Regions from separate parts of the Bradyrhizobium sp. WBAH42 genome, predicted to be linked through region 1. Evidence: predicted binding sites of a transcription regulator. Region 1 holds the regulator's gene; each other region holds the start of a gene.
The links. The regulator LexA, encoded in region 1, represses DNA repair genes until DNA is damaged. The targets are predictions, from matches to a motif close to TGTTCNNNNTGTGTTCNG.

Region 1 (9,973 bases):
GCGCGATCTCGTCCTGGCTATCCGCAGGAAGCTGCCGCACGGCCTTGAGCGCCTTTTCGAGCAGTTTTGTCATGGACAGAAGATAAGCCGACCCGAGACCGAAAGGAAGTGTGGCTTCTTGCTGGCCAGGGAGGCCTTTTTGCTTCAGTCCCTCCGCTCAGCTAGAACTTGCCGACCGAGTCCTGATTTGTTGCGGAGTTCGCCCGTGGCCCTGATGCCGGTTTCTGACGCGCTCGCCGCGGTGCTGACCGGCGCCGAGCCGCTGGCTGAAGAGATGGTTCGCCTCGACGAGGCCCACCATCGTGTGCTCGCGCACGATGTCGCGGCGCGGCGTACGCAGCCGCCGGAGGCGATGTCGGCGATGGACGGCTATGCCGTGCGCGCGTCCGACGCGGCCATCGAGACCAGGCTGACCGTCGTCGGTGAGGTCGCGGCGGGTCGGCCGTTCGCGGGAAGGGTCGGCCCCGGCGAAGCCGTGCGGATCTTCACCGGCGGCGTCGTTCCCGACGGCGCCGATGCCGTCGTGATCCAGGAGGACACAATTGCCGACGGCACGCATGTCACGATCAAGGAAGCCGCAATTTGTGGCCGGCACATCCGCCCTGCGGGCATCGACTTCCGCGAAGGCGACGTGCTGCTGCGCAAGGGAATCCGTCTCACCGAGCGCGATCTCGCCCTCGCCGCCGGAATGAATCATCCTCATCTCGCCGTTATCCGCCGCCCGAGGGTCGCGATTCTCGCCACCGGCGACGAGCTGGTCATGCCGGGCACCGCGCCTGGTCCCGGTCAGATCGTCTATTCCAATGGCTATGCCCTGCACGCCCTTGCCCGCAGCGAGGGCGCCGAGACCATCGACCTCGGAATTGCCGCCGATACGCTGGAGTCCACGTCCGCCGGCATCCGCCGCGCACGCGAGAGCGGCGCCGACATCCTGGTCACGACCGGCGGTGCGTCGGTCGGCGACCACGATCTGGTCCAGCAGGCGCTCAAGGGCGAAGGCATCGAGATTGCGTTCTGGAAGATCGCGATCCGGCCCGGCAAGCCGATGATGCATGGTCGCCTCGGCGCGATGCGCGTGATCGGCCTGCCCGGCAATCCCGTGTCGTCATACGTGTGCGCCTTCCTGTTCATGGTGCCCTTGATTCGGGCCCTGTCGGGCGGTTCTGTGATTCATCATCAGCGCGAGCGCGCCGTGCTGGGCCGCGATCTCGGCGCCAACGACCAGCGCGAGGATTATCTGCGTGCGCGGCTGGAGGTACGCGACGACGGCACGCGCGTCGCCCTTCCCGTCAGCCATCAGGACTCCTCCCTGCTTGCGAATCTCTCTGCGGCACAGGTACTTCTCGTGCGCGCACCGTTCGCGCCGAAGGCCGAGGCCGGCACACCTTGCGAGGTGCTGCGGCTGCCCGTCTGAGCTGCCCGGCCGCACGCATTCCGCGAGTTCGGCCTCGTTCACCATAAATTAAGCAGTTGCGGAACACATATCGAACATATAGTGTCCGTTCATGATTTGTTTCGAGGATGTAGCGGCTTATTGCCGACTTCATCGTCTCGGAATCGAACGACATCAACCGGGGGACTTTGGTCGAGATGTTGACGCGCAAACAATACGAGCTTCTGCGGTTCATCAGCGAACGTCTGAAGGAAAGCGGCGTGCCGCCGTCCTTCGACGAGATGAAGGATGCGCTCGACCTGCGCTCGAAGTCAGGCATTCATCGCCTGATCACTGCGCTCGAGGAGCGCGGCTTCATTCGCCGCCTGCCCAACCGCGCCCGTGCCATCGAGGTGATCAAGCTGCCCGAGCTCCAGGCCGCAGCCGGCAATCGCCGCGGCTTCACCCCGAGCGTCATCGAGGGCAATCTCGGCAAGGTGCGCGCGAGCTCCAGCCCGCCCGCGGATGAGGGCGAGCGCCCCGTCGCGGTGCCCGTGATGGGCCGCATCGCGGCCGGCACGCCGATCGAGGCGCTGCAGACCCGCAGCCACACCATCAGCGTCCCGCCGGACATGCTCGGCTCCGGCGAGCACTACGCGCTCGAGGTGCGCGGCGATTCGATGGTCGAGGCCGGCATCCTCGACGGCGACATGGCGCTGATCCAGCGCAACGAGACCGCCAATACCGGCGACATCGTGGTGGCGCTGATCGACGACGAGGAGGCCACGCTCAAGCGCTTCCGCCGCCGCGGCGCCTCGATCGCGCTCGAGCCCGCCAATGCCGCCTACGAGGTCCGCATTCTTCCGCCGAACCGCGTGAAGATCCAGGGCAAGCTGATCGGGCTTTACCGGAAGTACTGATACCGGAAGTAAGCGCTACGCGCGCTTCGATCGTCGATCCAAGATTGGAGCGGATACTTGTCCGCTCCGGCTGGATGGTCTTTCTGGTTCTGCGCTGACTGTTCGGCGCCTCTTCCCGCGCGACACTCGCCCATGCGGACACGCGGCCATTTCGCTCCGCCGGTAGAGTTGTGCCGACAGCGCCGATAGTGCGGGCCAAATGCAAGGACGCGAGGTTTGTTCCTATCGAATCCGGGAAAGATAATGTGATCGCGTGCTGCGGATGCGAGCCGCAGATTTGCCCATAACCGAGCAGAGCGTTGGAGGCTTCCACTCTGATAGAGGCCTGCGCCTCGAAAGAGACGCGGGTCGCTATCCCAGTATGAGGAGCACCCGATGTGTGACTATAGCCTGCATGCCGTCGCGACGCGCCCCGCCGAAGTTGGCGAGACGATCGTCACGACAACCTTCCGCGGCACCTCGACGCGCGGCTTCGCCTCCGAAGCCGATCTCTCCGTCGCGGTCTGTCTGCTGCCGGGAACGGAGCTCGCTTTCGCCGATAACGTCCGCTATGACAACCGCTGGATCTGGACGCGAACCGTCAACTCCCGCGTCGGCAAGTTCGGCAAGATCGACCCGCACATTCCCGATCGCCATCATGACGCGATCGAATTTCCGGACGGCAAGTACGTGCTGGTGACGCAGCTCGTCGAAGGCCAGCGCGCGACCGTGCTGCAATTGCCGGTGACGCAGCAAGCCATCGAGCGCGAGCACAAGCCGCAGATCGTCGCCGACACGCGGCCCACGATCACGCGCCTGCCGATCGGCTGACGCCGTCGGCCCCGACCGAAAAGTCGAGGGCCAAATTCAAATGCCATCGCCGGCCGCGGCCGGCGAGATGGTATGGTTTGCGTCCTGCGGGATCCCGTCGGACCGATTTTCCCCGCATCGATCTTCAATCGTCGGCCTGCAAGTCGGCCTCCGATGGCGTTGCGTCCCGGTTGCGAGGCACGGCCGTCTTCGGCACGAGGCTGCCGTCGAAATCCCCCTCGCCGGCGCCGGCCGGCAGCCAAGGACGGCTTGCCCCTCTCGCCCTCACCGCCTGCACCGAAAAACCCTCTCCGCTTCGCGTCAGAGCCAGCGCGCCCTGACTGGCAAGACGCGCCCGATCGACGACCATCGCCGCGCAGTCGGGCGGCGCGGGCCGCGCCGTCACCACCAGCGCGGCGCGGCTGCAATCATCGGCCAGCGCGTCGATGCGCGTCGCCAACGCGATCAGCCGTCCGTCCGCGAGCGGCGCCACGCAACCGGACTCGTCACATGACGCGCTGCTCGCCAACGAGGCGTTGCCGGCATCACGCGGATCGGCATCGGCGGCCAGCCACTCCTTCAGCAGGAAGCTGTCCTTGCTGGCGCGGATCACTTGCAAGCGCCCATCCGCGCCCCGGACCGCGACGCTCGCACCATCCCCGGCAATCAGGACATCAGGCTGGCGCACCGACAGCCCCCAGAGGATCGCCGCCAGCAGCACCAGGGCGCCGGACCAGCGCAAGGGCGTGCGCAACAGGCCCATCACGATGAGCCCGAGGCTCGCCGCGATCAGCGGCGCGATCCCGAACGCCGGAATGCGGCCGACGGCGCCCGGCAGGGCCGCCACCCAGCGCGCGACCAGGACCATCCACTCGATGCCGATTCCCATCAACCACCAGAACACGCCGTCGAGCCCGAAAGGCGCTGCGAGCAGTCCGAGCAGCCCGGCCGGCATCACCAGCGCCGACACCACCGGCATGGCGCCGAGATTGGCGATGACGCCGTATGGCGTCACGCGATGGAAGTGGAAGGCGGCATATGGCGTGGTCGCGAGCCCCGCGATCAGCGAGGCCAGGAACAGCATCGCGATCTCGCGGCCGCCCCACAGCGCGATCCGCGCCGTCGCGGAATGATCGGGTGAGGCGAGCAGGTTCGGCATGCCGATCTGCACCAGCGCGACCAGCCCGAGCGTTGCCGCAAACGACATCTGGAAGCTCGGATGCACCAGCGCCTCCGGCGCGACCGCGAGCACGATCAGCGCCGCCACCGCCAGCGTGCGGAAGGTGATGGCGCGGCGATCGACCATGACGGCGATCAACACCACTGCCGTCATGAAGAACGATCGTTGCGTCGCGACTTCCGCGCCCGACAGCAACAGGTAGAACGCCGCCGCGACCAGCGCAGCGGCCGCCGACCATTTCTTGATGGCAAAGCCGGCCGCCAGCCCCGGGATCAAGGCCAGCAGCGCGCGCACCGCGAAGAAGACGACGCCGGCGACGACCGCCATGTGGTAGCCGGAGATCGACAGCACATGGCCGAGCCCCGAGACGAACATGGCATCGTTGACCGGCGCGGTGATCGCATCGCGCCGCCCCGTGAGCAGCGCCGTTGCGATCGCCCGGTTGTCGCCTTCGAGCGTTGCGCGGATGCGCGCGTCGATCGCATCGCGCAGGCCCTGCATGAAGGCGGCATAGCGCAGCCGCAGGCCGCCGGCATCCGGCGGCCTGGACGCCGTGATCGCGCCCATTACGAAGCCGGAGGCACCGATGCTCTGGAAGAACATGTCGCGCGAGAAATCATAGCTGCCGGGCCGCACCGGCGAGATCGGCGGCAGCAGCCGCGCCTTCAATTGCACGAAGCTGCCGACTTCGGGCGCCGTGCCCTTGCGCACCGAGAGGCGGACGCGCTCGAGCTTGACGTCGCCGCGCTGCGCCTCCATCGCGCTGACGCGCAGCACGAAGCGATCGGTACGCTCGCGAATGTCGCGCGCTTCCACGAAGCCCGACAGCGACACCGAATAAAGCGGCTTGGCGAGCACGGGATGGGCGACGCGCGCCGTCTTCCAGGTCGCCATGGCAAATCCGGCGGCGACCGCCGCGATCATGATCGCAGGCGCAAACAGCCGGCTCCGCCGGAGCAACACCGCGCCGAGCATCAGCGCGATGGCCGTCGCGGCAACCACCCACAGCACCGGCTCATGATCGGCGGCGAAATAAAGCGCAATGCCGCCGCCAAAGGCGACGGGCACCCACGGCAACAGCCGGCCTGGCCCGGCCTCGGCGCGCGCCCACTGGCGCAGCATTTCGACGATGGCCGGCCAGATGCCAAACCCCGCCGGCGCAAAGCCGCCGGCCGGGGCGGCGCGGCCGACCGGCCACGTCCCGGCAACTCCCTGGGAGCGTCCTGGCCGCCCCGGCTCCGCCATTCCCCTGCACCTTGCGATACGCGACGGGTGCGGAGGCTACCGGACCGTGCGGCTGCGCGAATAGCGGTACAGATCGGGAACGGGCGACGGAGCGCCCTACTTTTCCTCTTCCATCGTCACGGCGACGTCCGCCTTGGCGGACAGCCGCACCTTGTTGCCTTCAACATCGGCAACGAGGCCCTTGTCGATGAAATGATGGTGGCCCTTGTGGCTGCCCTCGCCGCTGTCCTTCCTGGTCAGCTTGATGCGGTTGCCCTCTACCCTGTCGACGGTGCCGACATGGACACCGTCGGCGCCGATGACTTCCATATGCTCTGCGATGTTCTGCATGGCGGGATCCTTGGTTGGGATCGCGGCCAACGCGGCAGGCGCGCGTTCGTTTCAATCGTCATTCCGGGGCGCGACGAAGTCGCGAGCTATGATGCGCAATTGCGCATCTGAGAATCCATAACCACCATCGTGAGTATGGATTCCGGGCTCGCGCCGAGTGGCGCGCCCCGGAATGACGACACTGATGGAACGACCGCTAAATCAGCGGCGCCTGCGACGAGGCGTGGTGATTGACGATCTTCCAGTCGCCTTCCTCGCGGATGATGACCCAGCTCATCTTGACGACGAGATCGTCCCGCTCGCCGGCGAGATCGAACGTGATGATCGCGGCCATGTTGATCAGGTCAGGGCCGGCCTGCGCGGCGTACACGTCGGAGAAGGTCGCGCTCGGCCTGCGCCAGCGCGGCAGGCCGTTGAAATAATCGGCAACGCCGTCCCTGCCCCGATAGAGTTTTGGGTTCGAGCCAAAGAAGAACGCGTTCTTCGCATAGAGCGAGGACAGCGCGGTCGCATCGAGCGTCGCGAAGCCGACGCACCATTTCGCGATGATGGCGGAAACGATGGCGTCGGCTTCGCTGCTCATGCCCTCGCCTCAGCCCTTCGCGACTTCCTTGGCGAACGTATCGCGCAAGCCGATCGTGCGCGAGAACACCGGCTTGCCCGGCGTCGAGTCCTTGTCGCGGACGAAATAGCCCTGGCGCTCGAACTGCATCGGCTCGGTCGAATTGCTCTCCGCAACGGACGCCTCGACCCGCGCATCGGCGAGGATCTCGAGCGAGTTCGGGTTGAGATCGGCCGCGAAGTTCGAAGCGTCCGGGCTCGGATTGGCGAACAGCTGGTTGTAGATGCGGATCTCCGCCGGCTTCGACGTCGCCGCCGGCAGCCAGTGCATGGTCGCCTTGACCTTGCGGCCGTCGGGCGCGTTGCCGCCCTTGGTCGCGGGATCATAGGTGCAGCGCAGCTCCACCACCTCGCCCTGGTCGTTCTTGATCACGCCGGTGCACTTGACGAAATAGGCGTAGCGCAGCCGCACCTCGTTGCCCGGCGACAGGCGGAAGAACTTCTTCGGCGGGTTCTCCATGAAATCGTCCTGCTCGATATAGAGCTCGCGGCCGAACGTGATCTTGCGCGTGCCGGCGCTAGCGTCGTCCGGATGATTGATCGCCTCGAGCTCCTCGGTCTGTCCTTCCGGATAATTCTCGATCACGACCTTGAGCGGCCTCAAGACTGCCATGCGCCGCTGCGCCGTGCGGTTCAGCTCCTCGCGGATGCAGAACTCCAGCATGCCGACATCGACGACGCTGTTTGCCTTGGCGACGCCGATGCGCTTGACGAATTCGCGCAATGCGGCCGGCGGCACGCCGCGGCGGCGCATGCCCGCCATGGTCGGCATGCGCGGATCGTCCCAGCCGGCGACATGACCCTCGCGGACGAGCTGCGTCAGCACGCGCTTGGACAGCAGCGTGTAGGTCAGGTTGAGGCGCGCGAACTCGTACTGGTGCGGCTTGGACGGCACCGGCAGCTTCTCGATGAACCAGTCGTAGAGCGGCCGGTGGTCCTCGAACTCCAGCGTGCAGATCGAATGCGTGATGCCTTCAATCGCGTCCGACTGGCCGTGGGCATAGTCGTAGCTCGGATAAATGCACCATGCGTTGCCGGTGCGCGGATGGTGCGCATGCAGGATGCGGTACAGCACGGGGTCGCGCAGGTTGATGTTGCCCGCGGCCATGTCGATCTTGGCCCGCAGCACACGCGCGCCGTTGGGGAATTCGCCGGCCTTCATGCGGCGGAACAGGTCGAGATTCTCCTCCACCGAGCGGTCGCGGAACGGCGAGTTCTTGCCGGGCTCGGTCAGCGTGCCGCGCGAGAGGCGGATCTCCTCCTGGGTCTGGTCATCGACATAAGCGAGGCCGTCGCGGATCAGCTGCTCCGCCCATTCATACAGGCGGTCGAAATAGTCCGAGGCGAAAAACAGGTTCTTGCCCCAGTCGAAGCCGAGCCAGCGCACGTCGGCCTGGATGGAATCGATATATTCCTGCTCTTCCTTGACCGGATTGGTGTCGTCGAAGCGCAGGTGGCAGCGGCCCGGAAACTCCTGGGCGATGCCGAAGTTGAGTGCGATCGACTTGGCGTGCCCGATATGCAAATAGCCGTTCGGCTCCGGCGGGAACCGGGTCACGATCTCCTTGTATTTGCCCTGGTCGAGGTCGGCCTGGATGATGTCACGAATGAAATCGCGCCCAACCTCAGCTGCCACCGGTTCTGTCATTACGAAAATCCTGTAGGGAAATCAGCGGTTCTTCTGCCAAATTCGCGTGGCCGCGCCAAGAGCTTAAGCAAGGCCTGTCAGGTCCGCCGTCGCCCTTTAGTTATGTCCCGTTCCTGCTATACACCACCGCCTCCAATGCATAGGCCCTGCCAAGAATGTCCGATTCCGTCGTCACGCGCTTCGCTCCCTCGCCGACCGGCTTCCTCCATATCGGGGGCGCCCGCACGGCGCTGTTCAACTGGCTCTTTGCCAAGAAGCACGGCGGCAAGATGCTGCTGCGGATCGAGGACACCGACCGCGAACGCTCCACGGAGGCGGCGATCGGCGCCATTCTCGACGGGCTGAAGTGGCTCGAGCTCGGCTGGGACGGCGAGGTCATCTACCAGTTCGCCCGCGCCGCCCGACACCGCGAGGTCGCCGAGCAGCTGCTGGCCGACGGCAAGGCCTACCGCTGCTACGCCACCGCCGAGGAGCTCGCCGCCATGCGCGAGAAGGCGCGGGCGGAAGGCCGCACCCGCCTCTATGACGGCATGTGGCGCGACCGCGACCCCGCGGCGGCTCCGAGCGACGTCAAGCCCACCATCCGCCTGCGCGCGCCGCAGACCGGCGAGACCGTGATCGAGGACCAGGTCCAGGGCCGCGTGGTCTGGCAGAACGAGAACCTCGACGATCTGGTCCTGCTGCGGGGCGACGGCAACCCGACCTATATGCTCGCGGTGGTGGTCGACGACCACGACATGGGCGTCACCCATGTGATCCGCGGCGACGACCACCTGATCAACGCCGCCCGGCAGAAGCAGATCTACGATGCGATGGGCTGGGCGCTGCCGAGCATGTCCCACATCCCCCTGATCCACGGCCCGGACGGCTCGAAACTGTCCAAGCGGCACGGCGCGCTCGGCGTCGATGCCTACCGCGCCATGGGCTACCTGCCGGCTGCGCTGCGCAACTACCTCGTCCGGCTCGGCTGGAGCCACGGCGACCAGGAGATTTTCTCGACCGAGGAGATGATCGAAGCGTTCGATCTCGCCAGCGTCGGCCGCGCCGCCGCCCGCTTCGATTTCGCCAAGCTGGAAAACCTCAACGGCCATTACATCCGTCACGCCGACGATCAATCACTCGTGAAGATGTTCGAGGACGTGCTCGACCACATCGTGCCGAGCCGCGACGAGATTAAGGCCAAATTAAACGACACCACGCGCGCGCAGCTGCTCAAGGCCATGCCGGCCCTCAAGGAGCGTGCCAAGACGTTGATCGAGCTGATCGACGGCGCCCATTTCATCTTCGCCGACCGGCCGCTGGCGCTCGATCCCAAGGCGGAGGCGCTACTGACGCCCGAGAACCGCAAGCTGATCGGCCAGCTTCATTCCGCGCTGGAGAAAGTCGAGACGTGGAGCGGCGCCACCACCGAGGCCGCGCTACGCGCCTTTGCGGAGGAAAATAGTCTCAAGCTCGGCGCGGTCGCCCAGCCGCTCAGGGCGGCGCTCACCGGACGGACGACGTCGCCCGGCATATTTGAGGTTTTGGACGTGCTGGGCCGCCAGGAAAGCCTCGCCCGGCTCAAGGATCAGGCTACGACGTAAGTCGACCATGCGTGCGGCGATCTTGCAGCGCACATAGCAATAATATACCCATCTCCCCCACATTCTGGAACATCCGGCCTGCCCCCATGGTCGCCCTGGGGGCCTCCGGCTCCGGCCCGTTTCACCACACATCGGGGACCTCTGATGGACGCAAAACCAAGCCCAAAGACCGCGACGCTGACGGTCGGAAACAACAATTTCGATCTCCCGATCCTCAGCGGCAGCGTCGGGCCTGACGTCATCGATATTGGCAAGCTTTACGGCCAGTCCGGCCTGTTCACCTAC
Region 2 (9,973 bases), 2.3 Mb from region 1:
TGGACCAGCTCAACGGCTTTGCCGGCGAAGTGACGCGCGTCGCGCGCGAGGTCGGCACCGAGGGCAAGCTCGGCGGCCAGGCCGAAGTGCCCGGCGTCGCCGGCACCTGGAAGGACCTCACCGACAACGTCAACTTCATGGCCTCCAACCTGACGGCGCAGGTCCGCAACATCGCCGAGGTCGCGACCGCCATTGCCGGCGGCGACCTGTCGAAGAAGATCACGGTGGACGTGCGCGGCGAGATCCTGCTGCTCAAGGACACCCTGAACACCATGGTCGAGCAGCTCCGCTCCTTTGCCGCCGAGGTCACGCGCGTGGCGCGCGAGGTCGGCACCGAAGGCCGGCTCGGCGGCCAGGCCGTCGTGCCCGGCGTCGGCGGCACCTGGAAGGACCTCACCGACAACGTCAACCTCTTGGCTGCGAACCTCACCACCCAGGTCCGCAACATCGCCGAAGTCACCACAGCGGTCGCGCGCGGCGACCTCTCGCGCAAGATCACAGTGGACGTGAAGGGCGAAATCCTCGAGCTGAAGAACACCATCAACACCATGGTGGACCAGCTCAACGCCTTCGCCGGCGAAGTGACGCGTGTCGCGCGCGAGGTCGGCACCGAGGGCAAGCTCGGCGGCCAGGCCCAGGTGCCCGGCGTCGCCGGCACGTGGAAGGATCTCACCGACACCGTCAACTTCATGGCGGCGAACCTGACCGAGCAGGTCCGCGGCATCGTCAAGGTGGTGACCGCGGTCGCCAATGGCGATCTGAAGCAGAACCTCACCGTGAAATCGAAGGGCGAAGTCGCGGCGCTCGCCGACACCATCAACAACATGACCGAGACGCTCGCGACCTTCGCCGATCAGGTGACCTCGGTGGCGCGCGAGGTCGGCGTCGAAGGCCGGCTCGGCGGCCAGGCCAACGTGCCCGGCGCCGCCGGCACCTGGAAGGATCTCACTGGCAACGTCAACCTGCTCGCGGCCAACCTGACCTCGCAGGTGCGCGCGATCGCGGAAGTCGCAACCGCGGTGACCAAGGGCGACCTGACGCGGTCGATTCAGGTCGACGCCCGCGGCGAAGTGGCGGAGCTGAAAGACAACATCAACACGATGATCACCAACCTCCGTCTCACGACGGACGTGAACACGGAACAGGACTGGCTGAAGACCAACCTCGCCAAGTTCACCAACATGCTCCAGGGCCAGCGCGACCTCACCACCGTCGGCCGGCTGCTGCTCACCGAATTGTCGCCGCTGGTGAACGCCCACACCGGCGTGATCTACCAGGTCGAGAACGAGAACGATCCCCAGCTCCTGCTGCTCGCCTCCTACGCCAGCGACGGCGTCTACCCCTATCAGCCGGTGCTGCAGTTCGGCGAAGGCCTGATCGGCCAGTGCGCCTTCGACAAGCGGCCGCGCGTCGTCTCCGACATTCCGTCCGACGTGGTCCCGATCAACTCGGCGCTGTTCCGCGTCGCACCGAAGAACCTCGTCGTGCTGCCGGTCCTGTTCGAAGGCCAGGTCAAGGCCGTGATCGAGCTCGCCTCGCTCGTCTCCTTCACGACCTCGCAGATGACGTTCCTGGAGCAGCTCACCGACTCCATCGGCATCGTGCTCAACTCGATCGAGGCCACGATGCAGACGGAAGGTCTGCTCAAGCAGTCGCAGCAGCTCGCCGGCGAGCTGCAGACCCAGCAGCGCGAATTGCAGCAGACCAACGACCAGCTCGAGCAGAAGGCGCAGCAGCTCGCCGAGCGCAACGTCGAAGTCGAGCGCAAGAACCAGGAGATCGAGCAGGCCCGCCGCGCGCTCGAGGAGAAGGCGACCGAGCTCGCGCTGACGTCGAAGTACAAGTCCGAATTCCTCGCCAATATGAGCCACGAGCTGCGCACGCCGCTGAACTCGATCCTGATCCTCGGGCAGCAGCTCAGCGACAACCCCGATGGCAACCTCTCGGCCAAGCAGGTCGAATTCGCCCGCACCATCCACGGCGCCGGCACCGACCTCTTGAACCTCATCAGCGACATTCTCGATCTCTCCAAGATCGAGTCCGGCACCGTGACGGTCGACGCCGAGGAAATCCTGACCGCGAACCTGCTCGAGACCGTCGGCCGGCCGTTCCGGCACGAGGCGGACAACCGCAACCTGTCGTTCAAGATCGACGTCGATCCGAACCTGCCGCGCAGCATCGTGACCGACTCCAAGCGGCTGCAACAGGTTCTGAAGAACCTGCTCTCCAACGCCTTCAAGTTCACCGCCGACGGCGAAGTGCGCCTGCAGGTCACCGGCGCCATCGGCGGCTGGGGGACGGATCATCCGGTGCTGAACTCCGCGCCGGCCGTGATCGCCTTCGAAGTGTCCGACACCGGCATCGGCATTCCCCTGGAGAAGCAGAAGCTGATCTTCGAGGCGTTCCAGCAGGCCGACGCCGGCACCAGCCGCAAATATGGCGGCACCGGCCTCGGCCTTGCGATCAGCCGCGAGCTGGCCAGCCTGCTCGGCGGCGAGATCCACCTGCGCAGCGCGCCGGGCAAGGGCTCGACCTTCACGCTCTATCTGCCCTTGAAATATTCCGGCCCGACCCTCGCGCCGCGGGCGCCAGCGCCGCAGCAATACAGCCAGCCGCCGGCGCTGCAGCCGGCCGCGCCTGACCAGCAGCGCGTCATCGAGCAGCTGCCCGACGACCGCCTCAACCTCGAGCCCGGCGACACCATCCTCCTGATCGTCGAGGACGACCCCCATTATGCCCGCGTGCTGGTCGATCTGGCCCGCGACAAGGGCTTCAAGGTCCTGGTCGCCGCGCGCGGGGCCGAGGCCCTCGAGCTCGCCAAGCAGTACCAGCCGACGGCCGTCTCCCTCGACGTCTTCCTGCCCGACATGCTCGGCTGGACCGTGCTGAGCCAGCTCAAGCACAATCCGCTCACCCGCCACATCCCGGTCCAGATCATCACGCTCGACGAGGACCGCCAGCATGCGCTGGCGCGCGGCGCGTTCTCCTTCGTCAACAAGCCGACGACGACCGAGGGCGTCTCGGCCGCGCTGACGCAGATCAAGGAATATGCGCGGCCGCGGCGCAAGCGGCTCTTGATCGTCGAGGACAACGAGGCCGAGCAGCTCTCGATCCGCGAGCTGCTGCACCACGACGACATCGAGATCCTGGCCACGGATACCGGGGCCGGCGCGCTCTCGACGCTGCGCGAGCAGCCCTGCGATTGCGTGGTGCTAGACCTCAGGCTTCCCGACATGAGCGGCTTCGAGGTGCTCGATCAGATCCGCAACGACGAGGCGCTGTCGAACATCCCCGTCGTGGTGTTCACCGGCCGCGAGCTTTCCGCCGAGGAGGATGCCGAGCTCCACACCATGGCACGCAGCATCGTGGTCAAGGGCGTGGAATCGCCCGAGCGCCTGCTCGACGAGACCGCGTTGTTCCTGCATCGCGTGATCACGGAGCTGCCGGTCGAGAAGCAGCGCATGCTGGAGAAGCTGAACAGTTCCGACGAGGACCTGATCGGCAAGACCGCCCTGCTCGTCGACGACGACGCCCGCAACATCTTCGCCCTGTCCAGCGTGCTGGAACGACGCGGCATGAAAGTGCTGACGGCGACGACGGGCAGCGAGGCGGTGACACTGGTCGAATCCAATCCGGAGATCGCGATCGTGCTGATGGACATCATGATGCCGCAGATGGATGGCTACCAGACCATCGGCGTGATCCGCGAGAACCCGGCCTTCTCCCGTCTGCCGATCATCGCGTTGACCGCCAAGGCGATGAAGGGCGACCGCGAGAAGTGCCTCGAAGCCGGCGCGTCCGATTACCTCGCCAAGCCGGTCAACACCGACCAATTGCTGCTTGCGATCCGCATGTGGCTGCATCGCTGAGTTGGACCCGCGTATGGACCAGGAAAAGGTCAACATCCTGCTCGTCGACGATCAGCCGGCCAAGCTGCTCGCCTATGAGGTGATCCTGAAGGATCTCGGCGAGAACCTCGTGATCGCCTCCTCGGGCCGCGAGGCGCTGGAGGTGCTGCTCAAGACCGAGATCGCGGTGATCCTGGTCGACGTCTGCATGCCCGAGCTCGACGGCTTCGAGCTCGCCGCGATGATCCGCGAGCATCCGCGCTTTCAGAAGACCGCGATGATCTTCATCTCAGCCATCCAGGTCAGCGACATCGACCGGCTGCGCGGCTACGAGATGGGCGCGGTCGATTACGTGCCGGTGCCGGTCGTGCCGGAGGTGCTTCGCGCCAAGATCAAGGTGTTTGCCGAGCTCTACCGCAAGACGCGCGAGCTCGAACGGCTGAACCACGAGCTCGAGGACCGCGTCCGCGCCCGCACCGCGGAACTGGAGGCTTCCACCGCGAAGCTGCGCGAGAGCGAGCAACGGCGCAGCATGGCGATCGCGGCCGGCAAGATGGGGTCCTGGGACTGGGACTGGATCAGCGGCGATTGGATGTGGGACGAGGGGCAATACCGCATCTTCGGCGTCAGCCCCGAGGATTTCGAGGTCACTCCGGGCAGCGTTCAGGCCCTGTTGCACCCCGACGACGTCGATCAGTTGCGCAAGGCGATCGCCGAATTCAACAAGGGCACGCGCGCCTACGAGACGGAGTTTCGCATCGTGCGGCCCGACGGCGAGGTGCGCTGGTGCGTCGGCACGGCGGCTGCGACGACCGACGAGAGCGGGCGCGTGGTGCGGGTCAGCGGCGTAACCGTCGACATCACCGAGCGCAAGCGGGCCGAGGAGCGGCAGAACCTGCTGGCGCGGGAAGTCGATCACCGCGCCAAGAACGCGCTGGCGCTGGCGCAGTCGATCGTGCGCCTCACCCGGGCCGACGAGGTCAAGGCCTATGTCAATGCCGTCGAGGGGCGCATCAATGCACTGGCGCGCGTGCACACCATCCTGTCGCTGTCGAGCTGGCAGGGCGCCGAGCTCTCCAGGCTGATCGACGAGGAGCTTGCGCCCTATTCGCTCGGCGGCCAGATCAAATTGGCAGGGCCCGAAGTTCAGCTGGTGCCGGCGACGGCCCAGACGCTGGCGCTCGCATTGCACGAGCTCTTCACCAACTCGGCCAAGTACGGCGCGCTCTCGACCCGATCGGGGCGGCTCGCGATCGACTGGCAGGTCGACGCAGAGCGGCTCACGCTGAGCTGGGAGGAATCCGGCGGTCCCCTGGTCAAGACCCCGAAATCCCGCGGCTTCGGCACGCGAAGCCTGCTTGCGAGCATCGAGTCCCAGCTTGGCGGACAGGCGCAGTTCGATTGGCGCGCCGAGGGCCTGTTGTGTCGTCTGGAGGTGCCGTTGACACGCAAGAGCGCGACGACCGCACCCGGCAAATTCGACACTGCGGGCGCTGCCGAATTGCAGCGCGCATCCGGCTAGCCGGACGCTGCGCTCGTCATGCGCTGAGCCGTGCGCGGTTCGCGCGCGATACGCCCTTCGAGCCAGGCTTCCGTTCGCGCGAGATCGCGCAGCGCCCTCGCGTAGCGGCGAGCCGCGCTCCGCTCCGCGCCACGCGGGAGCTTGCGCGCCTTGCGCAGGATGTCCGCGGCTGCGTTGCGATAGGCCAGCGAGCGGTAAAGAAAGACGACCTTACCCATGTCGATGTTCCCCGTCGATGTTCCCGTTTTGCCGGCGCTCATCTTGGCAAGCCCGGCATGAACGCCGGATGAAGCGGGCGATGACAATTCCTTCAGCGGAACGGAACCAGGGAATCACGAGCGCGTTGGCGTGGCAGTTCGGGATGCCGTCGCATGCGCACCAACAACAAGAAGTCGTCCGAGCTGATCTCTGCCAGCGGCCTTATCAGGCTGATGACGCATGCAATGATGGGCGCAGCGCTCGGCCTCACCTTCAGCCTCGCGCTCGTCCTGTCCAATCCAGCCGTGGCCAACCTGCTGAATAACGGCGGGGGCCAGGCCGCGACGGTCTTCGCCCTCACCTTGGTGACGACCTTCGCGATCGGCGCGACGCTCACCGGCGCCGTGTTCATCCTGGCCGAGGACAAGCAAACTTGAAGCGTGCGTGACGTACGGAAGATGCTTTGCCGGGAACTCCTGCCGCGAGGCGCGGTTTGCTGCCTGCGTCAATTTAACACAGGGAGTTCCCCCGCATGAACACGACCAAGCTCGCTCTCGCCGTCATGGTAGCAACCGGCCTTGCCGCGACGCCGTTCGCCGCCCAGGCCAAGTCGCACAAGGCCAAGCATGGATCCTCGACGTCATCGTCGCAGACCACCGGCGCCAACACCAAGTCTTCCAAGGGCGCTGACCCCACGGGCCAAGGCGGCGCCGGCCCGGGCTCCGATCAGAGCGGCACCATGACGAACAAGGGCAGCATGACCAACACCAAATAGGCGCTCCCAAATCATGGAGGGCCCCGCCATTGCGGGACCCTCTGTCTTCCATCTTATCTTGGGGTCGGCACTTGGCGGTATCCGGCGCCAACGATCTCAGCGGCGCTCGGCTGCGCGCGCGGGATTGCCGCCTGTCTTCACGGGACGAAGGCGCACCCGGTCGCGGACGTCAGGCAGAACGTCGCTGCCGCCGGCCGCCTTCCATTCGGCAATCAGGAGGTTGATTTTCCGGCGCAGGTCCATCTGCGCCAGGGCCCTTTCCGTGCAGTCGCGATCGCGCTCGACGAGGTCGCGCACCGACGCCTCGACGTCGGCCATCTCAAGCCTCAAGGCTCTGATTTTACGTCGAATTTCATTAATTCTGTTGTCCGTGGCTTGTTAGAACAAAATAAGAACATATAGTCAAGTCACGATTTCAGGACGGAGACGCCAGATGCAGGTTCAAGGTAAATACGACGCCAGATTTGTACTTGGCGAGCAGATGACGCGGGCGCAGGGCCTGAAGCTGAAGCGGCTGAGCGATGAGGCCTATCAGCCCGGCCAATATGCGCGGGATCTGTCCTTTAGCGAGGCCGCACGACGCATCCAGGCGCTGGAAGCGGAGATCGAGCTGGCAAATTCCTTCTAGAGCATGGTCCGGAAAAGTGTGCGGCGATTTTCCGAAGAGATCATGCTCGAACAATAGCCTAAAGCGCGATGACGGTTCATCCTAATCGCATCGCGCTTTAGCTGCGCCGCCCGCGCTCCCGGAACCATGGCTGTGCCGAATGGTTCTCCTCGCCGAGGGAGAACATGCATGGCACGCAAGGCAAAGAAACGCCGCTACTCAAGCAGCTCGGGCAGCGATGTCGCCAGCGAGATGCGGCGCTACAAGAAGGGCACCGCGAAGAGCGGCCGAGGCGGGCGCGGCGGCCGCGTCAAGAGCCGCAAGCAGGCGATCGCGATCGGATTGTCGAAGGCACGCAAGAAGGGAAAGAAGGTCCCGAAGAAGGCTTCGACGCGCAAGAGCGCCAACAAGACGTCCAAGAAATCGTCGAGGACGTCGTCCAGGAAATCATCGAGCAAGAAATCATCGAAGCGCAAATCATCCAAACGGTCGCGCTGACCGGTCTCAGATCATGCTCCCCGGCATGAAGCAGCGGATCGAAATCCCGAACGCAGTCTTGACCGGCCACACCATGGTGCGGCCGGCCCGGTTCGGCTCGGTGATGACGGCTTCATCCGGCACGTCGATCCACTGCCCGTCGAGGCGCACACGGTAACGCCCGTTGTGCGACTCCCAGTCGGGATCGGCGACGGCGAAACCGTCCGCATCCGAGCAGCACGGACCGAGATGGCTGCGCAAACTGTCGAACCATGGCTTCAGAGGGGAATCCGCGTAGCGGCCGTCGTCGCGCCCGAGGGCGTTTCCGCCTGAGAGCACCAATGGCGCCACCAGCAGCGCACTCCTCAGCGAGACCTTCAATCGATCCATGTCGGCACCGATCTCATGTGAACCGCCGGCGAGTTCCAAAAATCGCCGCGAGGTTCGAAGTTCCACGCTTGCAACCCCTCTCAGCGGCGACGTTGCCGCAGAGCACCGAGGCACCTGGCGAGTGTGATCAGCGAACACGGCTTTTTCGGACGCACCCGGTCACCCTACCTGCCGTTAACGAGAATGTTATCGGACCTGGCGAGCTCGTGTGCGAAAGGCGGCCCGAGGCCGCCTTTCTGGATTTGTAGCGGTCGAGGTTCGCGTTAGGCGAGTGGCACCGCGACGAAGCGGGTGGCCTCCGCGCTTCTGATCTGCAGCAGCACGCTGCGCTTGCCCGACGATTTGGCCTGCGCCAGCTCGGAGCGCACCTCGCCGACACTGCTGACAGCCTTGCCGCCGACATTGACGATGACGTCGCCGGTCCGGATGCCGCGTTGCGCGGCCGGGCCTTGCGGATCAACCTCGGTGACGACCACGCCGTTCTGGCCTGCGCCCTGAACGTCACCTGCCGGCGCCAGGCTGAGGCCGAGGCGCGGCATGCCGGCACCCGACTGCCCCATGCCCTCGTTGCCCTTGGCCTGCCGCTCGTTCGGCAACTCGCCGAGCGCCAGGGTCACGGTCTTGCTGCCACCCTTGCGGAAGACATCGAGCTTCACGGACGTGCCCGGCGCCAAGCCGGCGATGGTGCGGGCGAGATCGCGAGAATCCTTGATCGCGGTGCCATTGACCGCGGTGATGACGTCCCCCGCCTCGATGCCGGCCTTCGCCGCCGGGCTGCCATCTTGCGGATTGTCGACGATCGCGCCGCGTGCCTCCTTCAGGCCGAGGCTGTCGGCCATATCCGAGGTCACCGGCTGCACCTGCACGCCGAGCCAGCCGCGGGTCACCGCGCCCTTGTCCTTCAGCTGCGCGACGACGAGCTTGGCGGTCGAAGCCGGGATATCGAAGCCGATGCCGACCGAGCCGCCCGAGGGCGAGAAGATCGCGGTGTTCACGCCGATCACGTTGCCGTTCATGTCGAAGGCCGGGCCGCCGGAATTGCCCTTGTTGATCGGCGCATCGATCTGGATGAAGTCGTCGTAGGGACCATTGCCGATATCCCGGCCGCTGGCCGAGACGATGCCCGCGGTCACGGTGCCGCCAAGACCGAAGGGATTGCCGACCGCGACCACCCAGTCGCCGATGCGCGGCTTCTGGTCGGAGAAATTGACGAACGGAAAGTCCTTCTTGCCGTCGACCTTGATCAGCGCGAGATCGGTCTTCGGATCGGTGCCGACGACCCTCGCGGTGTAGGTCGTGCCGTCGTCCATCGTCACCTGCACGGACTGGGCGCGATCGACGACGTGATTGTTGGTCACGGCATAGCCGTCCGCGGAAATGAAGAAGCCGGAGCCTTCGCCCGTGATCATCTGGTGGCGCTGGCGCGGCATGCCGTTCGCACCGCCCGGGAAGCGGAAGCCGAACTGCCGCGAGAACTGGTCGAACGGCGTGTCCTCGTCCGAATCCATCCGGTTCTGCTGCAGCATCGCGCTCTTGTCGTTGTCCTGGTCGATTTTGACCCGCACCGAGATCACTGCGGGTTTGACCTTGCTGACGAGATCGCCGAAGCCGGGCGGCGTCGCGACGGCTTCGGCCGCCTGAGCCGGCGCAATCAAGGAGGTGATGCCGTACGGCGAAGCGCCCGGCGCAATAGCCAGGGCGGCCACGCCCAGCGCGGCCACGGTGCCGAGCAGCGCGAGCCGGCGCGGCCGCAAGATCTTGCGAGACGTGGTGATGTCGGAATTGACGCGATCGTTCATGTCGAAATATCCATGTTGAGCGGGTGTCGCCTTGCCCTCAACATGGTCGCTGCCACCTTACGGCGTCCCGTCCGTCCGATTAAATCTCGGCAAAGAATGGATGAGCGGGCGCAGCAGGCAACCCGGAGGTTTGATGCAGCTCAACGCGCCTCCTTCGCGCAGTGAAAAACTGCGACCATCCGATGATGCTCAGCGGAGGCGCGCCATGTACAAAGACATTCTCGTCCACATTCCCACCGAACGTCCCATGCGTCCTGCGATCGAGGGCTCGATCTCGCTCGCGGCGAAGTTCAACGCGCATCTCGACGCGGTCGCGGTCGGCTATGTCGCCACCAGTGCAGCCTACGTCATGGAAGG
Region 3 (9,973 bases), 3.5 Mb from region 1:
CGGGATCGCGCGGCTCCAGCTTGATCGCCTCGCGTTCCGGCATGAACAGGGTCTCGCGGCCGGCATCCCGGTCCGGCCCCTTGGCCACCGACATCAGCGACACCTGGGTGAGGCCGAGATTGGCGAAGATCTCGCGCACCGCGTTGAGCTGGCCGCGGCCGCCGTCGATGATGACGAGGTCGGGCCATTGCGGGAAATCGTCGTCCTTGGCCTTGGTGGCGGCGTCCTCGGGCGGGTTGATCAGGCGCTTGAAGCGGCGCTCCAGCACCTCGCGCATCATGGCGAAGTCGTCGCCGGGCGTGATCCCTTCCGACTTGATGTTGAACTTGCGGTACTGGTTCTTCACGAAGCCGTCAGGGCCCGCGACGATCATGGCACCGACCGCGTTGGTGCCCTGGATGTGGCTGTTGTCGTAGACCTCGATGCGCTTGGGCACGTACGGCAGGCTCAGCGTCGCGGCCATGGCCTCGAGCAGGCGGCTTTGCGTCGCCGTGTCCGCGAGCTTGCGGCCGAGCGCCTCGCGCGCATTGGTCAGTGCGTGGGCGACCAGCTCCTTCTTCTCGCCGCGCTTGGGCGCGGTGACCTCGACCTTGTGGCCGGCCTTGATCGACAGCGCATTGGCGAGCAGCTCGCTCTCCTCGATCTCGTGCGAGAGCAGGATGTTCTTCGGCGGCGGCTTGTCGTCGTAGAACTGGGCCAGGAAGGACCCCAGCACTTCCTCGGGCGTAAAGCTCTTCTCCGCGCGCGGAAAATAGGCGCGGTTGCCCCAGTTCTGTCCGGTGCGGAAGAAGAACACCTCGACGCAGGAGAAGCCGCCCTCCTGGTGGATGGCGAACACGTCGGCTTCCTCCACCGTGCGTGGGTTGATGCCCTGCTGCGACTGGATCGCCGACAGCGCGGCGAGGCGGTCGCGGTAGAGTGCGGCGCGCTCGAATTCGAGCTCGTTCGAGGCCTTCTCCATCTCGCCGGCGAGCTCCTGCTTCACCGCATGGCTCTTGCCGGATAGGAAGTCGCTCGCCTCGCGCACCAGCGTTGAATAGCCGCCGAAATCGATCTCGCGGGTGCAGGGTCCGGCGCAGCGGCGGATCTGGTGGAGCAGGCAGGGCCGGGTGCGGCTCTCGAAGAAGGAATCGGTGCAGGAGCGGATCAGGAACGCCCGCTGCAGCGCCGTGATGGTGCGGTTGACCGCGCCGGCAGAGGCGAACGGGCCGAAATAGCGTCCGGGCCGGGTCTGCGCACCGCGATGCTTGAGGATCTGCGGCGCCCAATGGTCGCCGGTGATCAGGATGTAGGGAAACGATTTGTCGTCGCGCAGCTGCACGTTGAAGCGCGGCCGCAGCTGCTTGATGAGGTTGGCTTCCAGCAGCAGCGCCTCGGTCTCGGTCGTGGTCGAGACGATCTCCACGGTGACGGTGGCCGCGATCATGCGCAGGATGCGGGCCGGCAGTGGCGCACTCTGGCGCGCATAACTGGACAGGCGCTTTTTGACGTTCTTGGCCTTGCCGACATAGAGCACGTCGGCGTTCGCATTGAGCATGCGATAGACGCCGGGCGAGGTCGGCGCGAGGCGGACCGCGCGCTCGATCGCCTCGTGACCGGTCGCGAGCGGGCCTTCGCCGACGGCGCCGCTCTCTTCCAGGATGTCCGGCAGCAGCGCATCGTCCTCGTCGTCGCCGCCTGCCGCCGCGGGATCGACGTCCGGCGCGGCCAGCCGCTCGGGCGGGGCCTCGCTCGCAGCAGCCTGCGGCGGCTTGCGCGCGCGGTCGTTCGGATTGTCGGAGGAATCGTGAACCATGGGGCGAATTTAGGCGCTGGGGGTGCCGATTTGAAGTTCCGGCCATGCCGCACGCAAGAGGATGGCGGCCAGTTTCCGGTAACGCTTCCTTAAGTCTGTTAAGCGGGCGGTAACCCGACTTAACAGCCCTTTAACTTAAAACTCTCGATAAATCCTACGCGAAAAGTTCTTGGTTCCGTAACCGTCCGGTTTTGCTCGCGCGGCGGCGCGGACATCGCTCGGTTGCGACAGTTGCGTTGGAGTGAGTGATGAAGAGGCTCGTTGTGGGCGCAGCCGCGTTGGTTGCAGCCGGCTGGACAGCTTCGGCAGAGGCCGCCGATCTCAATTACGGGCAGCGTGCGCCCTATACCGTCAATCAGCCGCTCAATGCCTATAGCTGGGCAGGTCCCTATCTCGGCGGCAACATCGGCTATCAATGGGGCTCGGTCGACAACAACCCCACCAAGCCGTCCGGCTTCGTCGGCGGTGTGCAGGCCGGCTACAATTTCCAGAACGGCCCGTGGGTGTTCGGTGTCGAGGGCGACATCCAGGCCGCCGGCGCCGACGACACCTTTGCGCCGTGGAAATTCTCCAACCCATGGTTCGGCACCCTGCGCGGCCGCGCCGGCTATGCGTTCAACAACGTGCTGTTCTACGGCACCGCCGGCCTCGCCTTCGGCGAGCTGCGGGCGCAGACCTTCGGCTGGACGGAGTCGCACACCACCGCCGGCTGGACCATCGGTGCCGGTGCGGAAGTCGGCCTCACGCCGAACTGGAGCGCCAAGCTCGAATATCTCTACATCGATCTGTCGACCAGCCAGTTCGCAATTACGGGCGTATCAAACGGCTATAGCGCCAGCGTTGTCCGCGCAGGCGTGAACTATCGCTTCTGACATCCAAAGAAGAAAATACCGGACCAGCCTCCCGGCCGCTCGCGGCCGGGATTTTTTTCGCGCCAGGCTCGCTAGGAGAGGATCACAAGATTGACCGCCTTTGGTCCCTTCCCCTTCTTGTCCGGTTCGACTTCGAAAGTAATACGCTGTCCTTCGGCAAGGTCCTTCAGTCCCGCCCGCTCCACAGCGGTGATGTGAACGAAGACATCGCGACCGCCGTCGTCAGGCTTGATGAAGCCGTAGCCGCGCTCGCCGTTGAAGAACTTGACCGTTCCCGTCATGGCCATCGGGAAACTCCCCCTCATTGCTCCTCCGCCGCGACGCAGACTCACGTCGCGACATGACCGGGCCATACGGAGCCCGGGAGCTGGCCATCCCTTGGACGGACCTGATCGGTCCGGCGGGATCTTTCTTAGGGCCTTCACTCCGCCGCAACCATTCGCGGAAGCGGAACGTAAAGCCAGTCACGGAAATAGCATAATACGGTTCTTCGCAGATTGACTACCGGTCCTGCATATTTTTCCCAAGAATGCCGGAGTGTTACGGCCTGACGTTAAGGCTTGGGCGCCTCCAGTCGGAATCTGGCAGCCCCGCCCTGGCCGAGCGGTATTTCCAGCTCCGGCAGAATGGTCTTGAGCTCGCCGTGCAGCGTGTAGGGCGGGTTGACGATCAGGAGCCCGGTGGAAGTGAGGGCGGCGCTGTCGGCTTGCGGCGCGACGCTGAATTCGAGGCGCAGGCATTTTCCGGTCGGCTTTGCTGCAGCTGCGAGCCGCGCCACGGTTTGCGCCAGCGTGTCGGTGGCGCGCCGGTTCTTGGCGGGATACCAGATTACGTAGATACCGGTCGGCCATTTCGCGAACGCCGCCGAGAAGACTTCGCCCAGCCGCTCGAACTCGTCCTTGGCCTCGAAGGGCGGATCGATCAACACGAGGCCGCGCCGCTCCTTCGGCGGCACGAAAGCCGGCAGCGCCACCCAGCCGTCGAGATCGACCACGCGGGCCTGCTCGTCGCGGCGCAGCGCGTCGATCAGCGCTTTCCGTGCCTTCGGCTCGAGCTCGCAGGCGACGAGCCGGTCCTGCGGCCTGAGCAGGCCGCGCGCGATCAACGGCGAGCCTGGATAGACCTTCAGCTCGCCCTTCGGATTGAAGGCGCGGACGATGTCGAGATAGGGCTTCGTCAGCGCCGCGCTCTCGTTCGACAGGCGCGCCTGCAGCAGCCGGGCAATGCCGGTCAGCCATTCGCCGCCGCGGCGCGCCTCGTCGCTGTCGAGATCATAGAGGCCGGCGCCGGCATGGGTGTCGATGACGCGGAACGCTGCCGGCTTGTCCTGCAGATAAGTGAGGATGCGCGCCAGCACGATGTGCTTGATGACATCGGCGAAGCTGCCGGCGTGGAAGGCGTGGCGGTAGTTCATGGGATAGGACTACGTTGTCTGGCGCGATCCCATCCCCTTGTCATTGCGAGCGCAGCGAAGCAATCCAGAATCTTTCCGCGAAGGCAGTCTGGATTGCTTCGTCGCAAGGGCTCCTCGCAATGACGGGGCCTAGCCGCCCCTGATCGGCGGCATCGTCACCTGGTCGCGGCGGCAGGCGCGGCGCTCGATCTCGTCGCAGGCGCGGAATTGCAGGTCCTTGCTGAGGCAGATGCGGACCTCGGACAGCCGTGTCCGGTTGCAGGTGACCGAGACGGCGGCATTGCTGAGACCCGGATTGGCCTTGATGAAGGCCTCCTCGACCTCCGCCGGCGCGACGGTCTTGGGCTGCGACAGATCGAGATACTCGGCCGGAATCTTGATCGCGGCGCGCGCCTTGCGGATCATCTCGAAATAGCTGCGGCCCTCGAGTCCGGAACAGGTGCCGTGCTTGTCCCACTCGTTGAAGATCAGGCCCGGCGCCGGCATCAGGTCGAGCATCGAGGAGACGATGTTGCGGTTCAGGCGCGGCGCCGGCCGCTGGCAGTATTCCGGAAAACCGTTCTCGTATTGCGGCCACAGCCCATGCACCACGAACGCGTAGGGCCGGCCGCCGCACTGCATCTGAGACCGGCCGCCGCGTTCGGCTGCTTCCTCGCAGAACGAGGGCGACCACGACAGCGACAGCACATAGAAATCGAACTCGCCGGGTGCGTTCTGCCGCTTGTCCTGCGCCTTCGCACCGCCGGCGAGGGTGGCCAACCCCGCGGCGAGGATCAGCGAGATCATCAGACGGGACAACGAACGCAATCTGGAGTGAAACATGGCGACGCCCCTCAACTAGACTGTGCACACAGCCTAGCAGGCGATGGGAACATTTCAAGAACAAAATTGGGGCGGCAGTCGTCGGCCGCCTGATCAGCCCGAATCAGCCGCTTCGGTCAGGGCTTGGCGGCGCGGCAGGCCGGATTGTAGGCCCAGTTGCGGTCGACGCCGACCACGCACCACTCGACGCCGTTGCCGTAGCCGGCGAAGCCGCCATCCTCAATGAGCGAGAAATGCACCTTGCGTACCTTGCCGTCGGTGAGCATGGCGTCAGCGGTGCAATAGCGGCGCGGAATGTTGTCGGACTGCCAGGGGCGGAACGCGACCTCGCGAACGGCGGAGAAGCCGGTGATCTTCAACGGGGAATTCCAGAACCCGCTTTCCTTTTCCCAGAATTGGGTGGCGATCGTCGGCAGCGCCCTGTCGCAATCGGCCACGGCGCCGTCATAGCGCGGCCCGCTCAGCCAGAAATTCAGCTCGAGCGGATTGGCGGCCCTGGCCTCGCCGAGCGACAGCGCTCCCAACATGAGGCCGAGCACGGCGGCAAAGCGGAGCGATTTCTGGGAGGGGGCGCGCATGGTCAATCCGGACAGCTGGCTCTTGCGAAGGTCGGACGGTGCCGCGAAGGTTAGGGGAGGTCAAGTGCAGCGCGGCAACACTTCGCCAGGACTTGACCAAGATGTCGCGGCCAACAGGGTTCGGTTCTTTTCACGCCCCTCCCGGCACCGTAAACTGGCGCCAGCCAATTGGAGTGACGGGAATGCGAATCATTGCGGCCGCGGGCCTTCTTGCCAGCCTGGTTGTCTCGGGCATGATGGCGAGCCAGTCGGCGCGCGCCGACATCTTTGCTCCGGTGCCGCCGTTCAAGGGCAACGACACCGGCGGCATCATCGCCTATTCGATGGCGACCCAGGTCGATGCGCGTCAGGTCGCGGTCGATCACTGCGCCCGCTACGGCAAGGTCGCGAAATTCCTGGGCGTGCAGGCCTATGAGGGCGGCTACATCTCGTTCGCCTGCCGCTGGGTGCCCTATGGCGCCGCCGATCGGCCGATCCGCACGCTCTACTGAGGCGCTGTCGTAGCGCCGCACTTCTCTCAGCCGGGAGCCTTCGACATGACGCGCAAATTCGCTTTGCTCGGCTCGACGCTCTGCCTCGCGTTGTCGGCAGGCGGCGCCAGCGCCGACGACCTGCCGGTACGCAAACCCGGTCTTTGGGAGATGAAGCTGGTCACATCAGGCTCGCCGGTGCCCGAAATGACCATGCGGCACTGCACCGACGAGACCGTCGACAAGGAGATGAGCAACAACGTCTCCCCGATGGCCAAGCAGATCTGCGCCAAGCAGGAGATCAAGAAGACTGCGACCGGCTATGTCAGCGATTCCGAGTGCAGCGTCGCCGGCGTCAGCACGACCTCGCATGCGGAGATCACCGGCGATTTCAACTCGGCCTACACGGTGAAGACGACCTCGCATGCGCAAGGCGGCGTCGCCGGCACGGCCGGGCGCGATAGCACCACGACGCTGCAAGCCAAGTGGCTCGGGGCCTGCAAGCCGGATCAGAAACCCGGCGACATCGTCATGCCCGGCGGCTTCAAGATGAACACGCGCGACATGGACAAGCTGAAGGCGCTGCTGCCGAAGTAGGCGTGCTCGGCGCGCGCGGACGGTGCGCTCCCTCGCCCCGTTCTTACGGAGAGAGGGTTGGGGTGAGGGGCCTCTCTCCGCGAACGAGATTTTTGTGAGACCGGTAACCCCCTCACCCGAATTCGATCTGCGATCGCATTCGACCTCTCCCCGCAAGCGGGGAGAGGTAAGAAAGCCTACACCGGTATCCGCACGCTCGCCCTCAATCCCCCCATCGGGCTGTCCCCCAGCGTGATGTCGCCGCCATGCGAGCGGGCGATGTCGCGGGCGATCGCGAGCCCCAGGCCGGTGCCGCCTTCGTCCTGGTTGCGGGCGTTGTCCAGCCGCAGGAACGGCTTGAACACCTCTTCGCGCAAGTGCGCGGGAATGCCCGGGCCGTCGTCATCGACGGTGACGGTCAAATAACGGTGATCGCGCTGGCCGGTGATGGCGATGTTCTTGCCGTAGCGCGCTGCGTTGGTGACGAGGTTGGCGAGGCAGCGCTTGAACGAGGCCGGCTTCACCGTCACCACGGGCAGACCGTTGAAGGCGACGGTCGCGGTATGGCCGTGGCGCTCGGCATCGCTGCGCAGCTCCTCGAGCGCCTGTGCCATGTCGGTCGGCTGCGACTGCTCGCCGGAATCGCCGCGCGCAAACGCGAGGTAATCCTCCAGCATCATCGACATCTCGTCGACGTCCTTGCGCATGCCCTCGAGCTCGGGATTGTCGCCGATCAGTGCCAGCTCGAGCTTGAAGCGGGTCAGGATGGTGCGCAGATCGTGGCTGACCCCGGCGAGCATCGCGGTGCGCTGCTCCATCGTGCGCTCGATGCGCGACTTCATTTCGAGGAAGGCGACCGCCGCGCGCCGCACCTCGCGCGCGCCGCGCGGTCTGAAGTTCGGCGCCTCGCGGCCCTTGCCGAAACTCTCGGCGGCATCGGCAAGGCGCAGGATCGGCTTGATCTGGTTGCGCAGGAACAGCACCGCCACGATCAACAGGATCGAGGACGTGCCGACCATCCAGAACAGGAAAATCTCCGAGTTCGAGGCATAGGCGGCGCTGCGCTGCGCGAACACGCGCATCACGGCATCGTCGAGCTGGATGCGGATCTCGACCAAGTTGGAGCGGCCGACCGTATCGATCCAGAACGATCGCCCGATCTGGCGGCCGAGCTGCACCGACAGCGTCTGGTCGAGCAGCGAGAAGAACGGTTTTGGTCCCGGCGGCGGCATGTCGCCGGCGGGCAGGAAATCGACGACCAGACCGAGCCGCTGCTGCGCGATGCGGCGGATCTCGTTGCGGTCCTTGTCCTGCGGATAGCCCTTGTAGACGTCGATGAGTGCGGCGATGTCCTGCACCACCGCGGCCGACAGGCGGCGCGTCACCGTGTTCCAGTGCCGCTCCATGAACACGAAGGCGACGACGGATTGCAGCACCACCATCGGCACGATCATGATGAGGAGCGCGCGGGCGTAGAGGCCGGTCGGCATCCAGCCCTTGAACGCGTTGCCCATCCAGCCATTGGCGGCGGAGACGCGGCCGGCGGCGCTCTTCAGAAGCGTCAGGCCGGTATCGATCGTGCTCATCTGGCGCGCTTCACTGGTTTATGGCGAGGCCACCAGCCGGTAGCCGATGCCGCGCACCGCCTGCAGGAACAGCGGATTGGCAGGATCGGTCTCGATCTTGCGCCGGAGGCGGTTGATCTGCACGTCGACGGCGCGCTCATTGACGCTGCCGTTGCCGGTCAGCGCGCTGCGCGGCACGGTCTCGCCCGGCGTCTCCGCGAGAATCCGCAGCATCTCGCGCTCGCGGTCGGTGAGGTGGATGACCTCCTCGCCCTGGCGCAATTCGCCGCGCTCGAGATGGTAGACATAGGGACCGAACGCGATCTTCTCGACCGCCGTGGCCTGCGGCGGCGGCGCGGCGCGCTTGAGGATGTTGTTGATGCGCAGCGCCAGCTCGCGCGGCTCGAACGGCTTTGCCACGTAATCGTCGGCACCGATCTGCAAGCCCTCGATGCGGGCTTCCGCCTCGTGGCGCGCCGTAAGCATCACGATCGGCACCGACGATGAGGTGCGAATGAAGCGGGCGAGGTCGAAGCCGGTCTCGCCGGGCATCATGACGTCGAGGATCAGGAGATCGAAATGCAGGCCCATGAGCTTCGAGCGCGCATCGCCGGCGCTCGCCGCGGTGGTGACGCGGTAGCCCTCACTCGCAAGAAAGCGCGAGAGCAGGTCGCGGATGCGGCGGTCGTCATCGACCAGCAAGAGATGCGGGGCATCATCGGCCGGTTGCACCGGCGGGCGGGCGATCGTGGCAGTGAGCGGCACGGTCACTCCTTGGCGTCTTGGTTGACGGAAGCGAAGATCGTCTCGAGCACCTTGTCCGGATCGTCGCGGTCGATCATCGCGCGCAGGAAGCGCTTGACCGTCTCGGCATCCTGGGGCCCCATCTCGGCGAGCGCCCTGGTGATCCGCGTGGTCTGCAGTCCGGCGAGCTTCTGCACCAGCGCCTCGCCCTTCGGTGTCGCGTAGAGCAGGCGCTGGCGACGGTCATTGTCGCCGGTCTTCTGCACGATATAGCCCTCGTCCAGGAGCTGCTTCAGCACCCGGCCGAGCGACTGCTTTGTGATGCGCAGGACGTCGAGCAGATCGGCGACCTTCAGCCCGGGATAGCGGTAGACGAAGTGCATGACCCGGTGATGGGCCCGGCCGAAGCCGAATGCCTCCAGCTCCTGGTCGGGATCGCCGACGAAATCGCGATAGGCGAAGAACAGCAGCTCGATGATATCCCAGCGCAAATTGCCTCCGTCGCCTGCGGCCGGCTTGGTCCCGGCGGCATCTTGAGGGGGAGTCGCGAAATTTATGTCAGGCATATTGACGTATCTTGGGTTCAATGTTACAAAAGGATCGACCCACACGAAACTTTAGATCGTTTCGCGCCGGGTGGCATCGGAGCAGGACGGCCGGAGAGAGCCGGACAGGCGGCGACGGCCGAAGCAGATCTACCGTGCGATTGTCGAGCGGCATTTCGGCAAAACATACTGGACTTCCGCCTTCCGCAAAAGCATGTCCTCGGGGACATGCTGGCCGCGGAAACCGGCCGTAACATGGCTGGTGGCGGTCCGGCCAGAAACCCAATCAAGCCAGCCGGGCCCGAACGGGCAGGCGGGCGCGAGAAACAGCGCCGCCACCGGCAGCGGGAGGCAAGGACATGAGCATGACATTCGACATCCAGCCCGCATCCAATCCGACGCCTGAGAAGGACCGTGTCGCCAAGCTGGTGGATCCCGGCTTCGGGCGGGTGTTCACCGATCACATGGCCATCGTCCGCTACAACCAGGCCAAGGGCGGCTGGTACGAGGCGAAGATCGAGGCGCGCGCCAACTTCCAGCTCGATCCCGCCGGCGCGGTCCTGCACTACGCCCAGGAGATCTTCGAAGGCCT

Region 2: a site for LexA is predicted at 6,723-6,740, ahead of DCG74_RS14725 (DUF3072 domain-containing protein). Genes of this name have one in related genera too.
Region 3: a site for LexA is predicted at 4,949-4,966, ahead of DCG74_RS09280 (ribonuclease T2). Genes of this name have one in related genera too.

What each region holds. Positions count from the first base shown of each region.
Region 1 is NZ_CP036533.1:5,460,805-5,470,777, forward strand. Features, by position in the region: gene DCG74_RS25570 (hypothetical protein) at 1-73, opposite strand, end outside; gene glp (gephyrin-like molybdotransferase Glp) at 206-1,414, shown strand; gene lexA (transcriptional repressor LexA) at 1,591-2,292, shown strand; gene DCG74_RS25585 (hypothetical protein) at 2,668-3,102, shown strand; gene DCG74_RS25590 (ComEC/Rec2 family competence protein) at 3,227-5,506, opposite strand; gene DCG74_RS25595 (DUF2171 domain-containing protein) at 5,603-5,836, opposite strand; gene DCG74_RS25600 (nuclear transport factor 2 family protein) at 6,033-6,419, opposite strand; gene DCG74_RS25605 (glutamine--tRNA ligase/YqeY domain fusion protein) at 6,429-8,105, opposite strand; gene gltX (glutamate--tRNA ligase) at 8,261-9,688, shown strand; gene gltA (citrate synthase) at 9,833-9,973, shown strand, end outside.
Region 2 is NZ_CP036533.1:3,147,439-3,157,411, reverse strand. Features, by position in the region: gene DCG74_RS14755 (HAMP domain-containing protein) at 1-3,869, shown strand, start outside; gene DCG74_RS14750 (HWE histidine kinase domain-containing protein) at 3,883-5,370, shown strand; gene DCG74_RS14745 (hypothetical protein) at 5,367-5,588, opposite strand; gene DCG74_RS14740 (hypothetical protein) at 5,742-6,005, shown strand; gene DCG74_RS14735 (hypothetical protein) at 6,101-6,343, shown strand; gene DCG74_RS14730 (hypothetical protein) at 6,440-6,661, opposite strand; gene DCG74_RS14725 (DUF3072 domain-containing protein) at 6,777-6,971, shown strand; gene DCG74_RS14720 (DUF6496 domain-containing protein) at 7,140-7,448, shown strand; gene DCG74_RS14715 (hypothetical protein) at 7,455-7,817, opposite strand; gene DCG74_RS14710 (Do family serine endopeptidase) at 8,081-9,616, opposite strand; gene DCG74_RS14705 (universal stress protein) at 9,822-9,973, shown strand, end outside.
Region 3 is NZ_CP036533.1:1,979,878-1,989,850, forward strand. Features, by position in the region: gene uvrC (excinuclease ABC subunit UvrC) at 1-1,795, opposite strand, end outside; gene DCG74_RS09265 (outer membrane protein) at 2,044-2,667, shown strand; gene DCG74_RS09270 (cold-shock protein) at 2,739-2,954, opposite strand; gene DCG74_RS09275 (23S rRNA (adenine(2030)-N(6))-methyltransferase RlmJ) at 3,221-4,081, opposite strand; gene DCG74_RS09280 (ribonuclease T2) at 4,211-4,903, opposite strand; gene DCG74_RS09285 (hypothetical protein) at 5,020-5,481, opposite strand; gene DCG74_RS09290 (hypothetical protein) at 5,664-5,972, shown strand; gene DCG74_RS09295 (DUF3617 family protein) at 6,018-6,548, shown strand; gene DCG74_RS09300 (ATP-binding protein) at 6,725-8,113, opposite strand; gene DCG74_RS09305 (response regulator) at 8,132-8,863, opposite strand; gene DCG74_RS09310 (MarR family winged helix-turn-helix transcriptional regulator) at 8,860-9,402, opposite strand; gene DCG74_RS09315 (branched-chain amino acid aminotransferase) at 9,741-9,973, shown strand, end outside.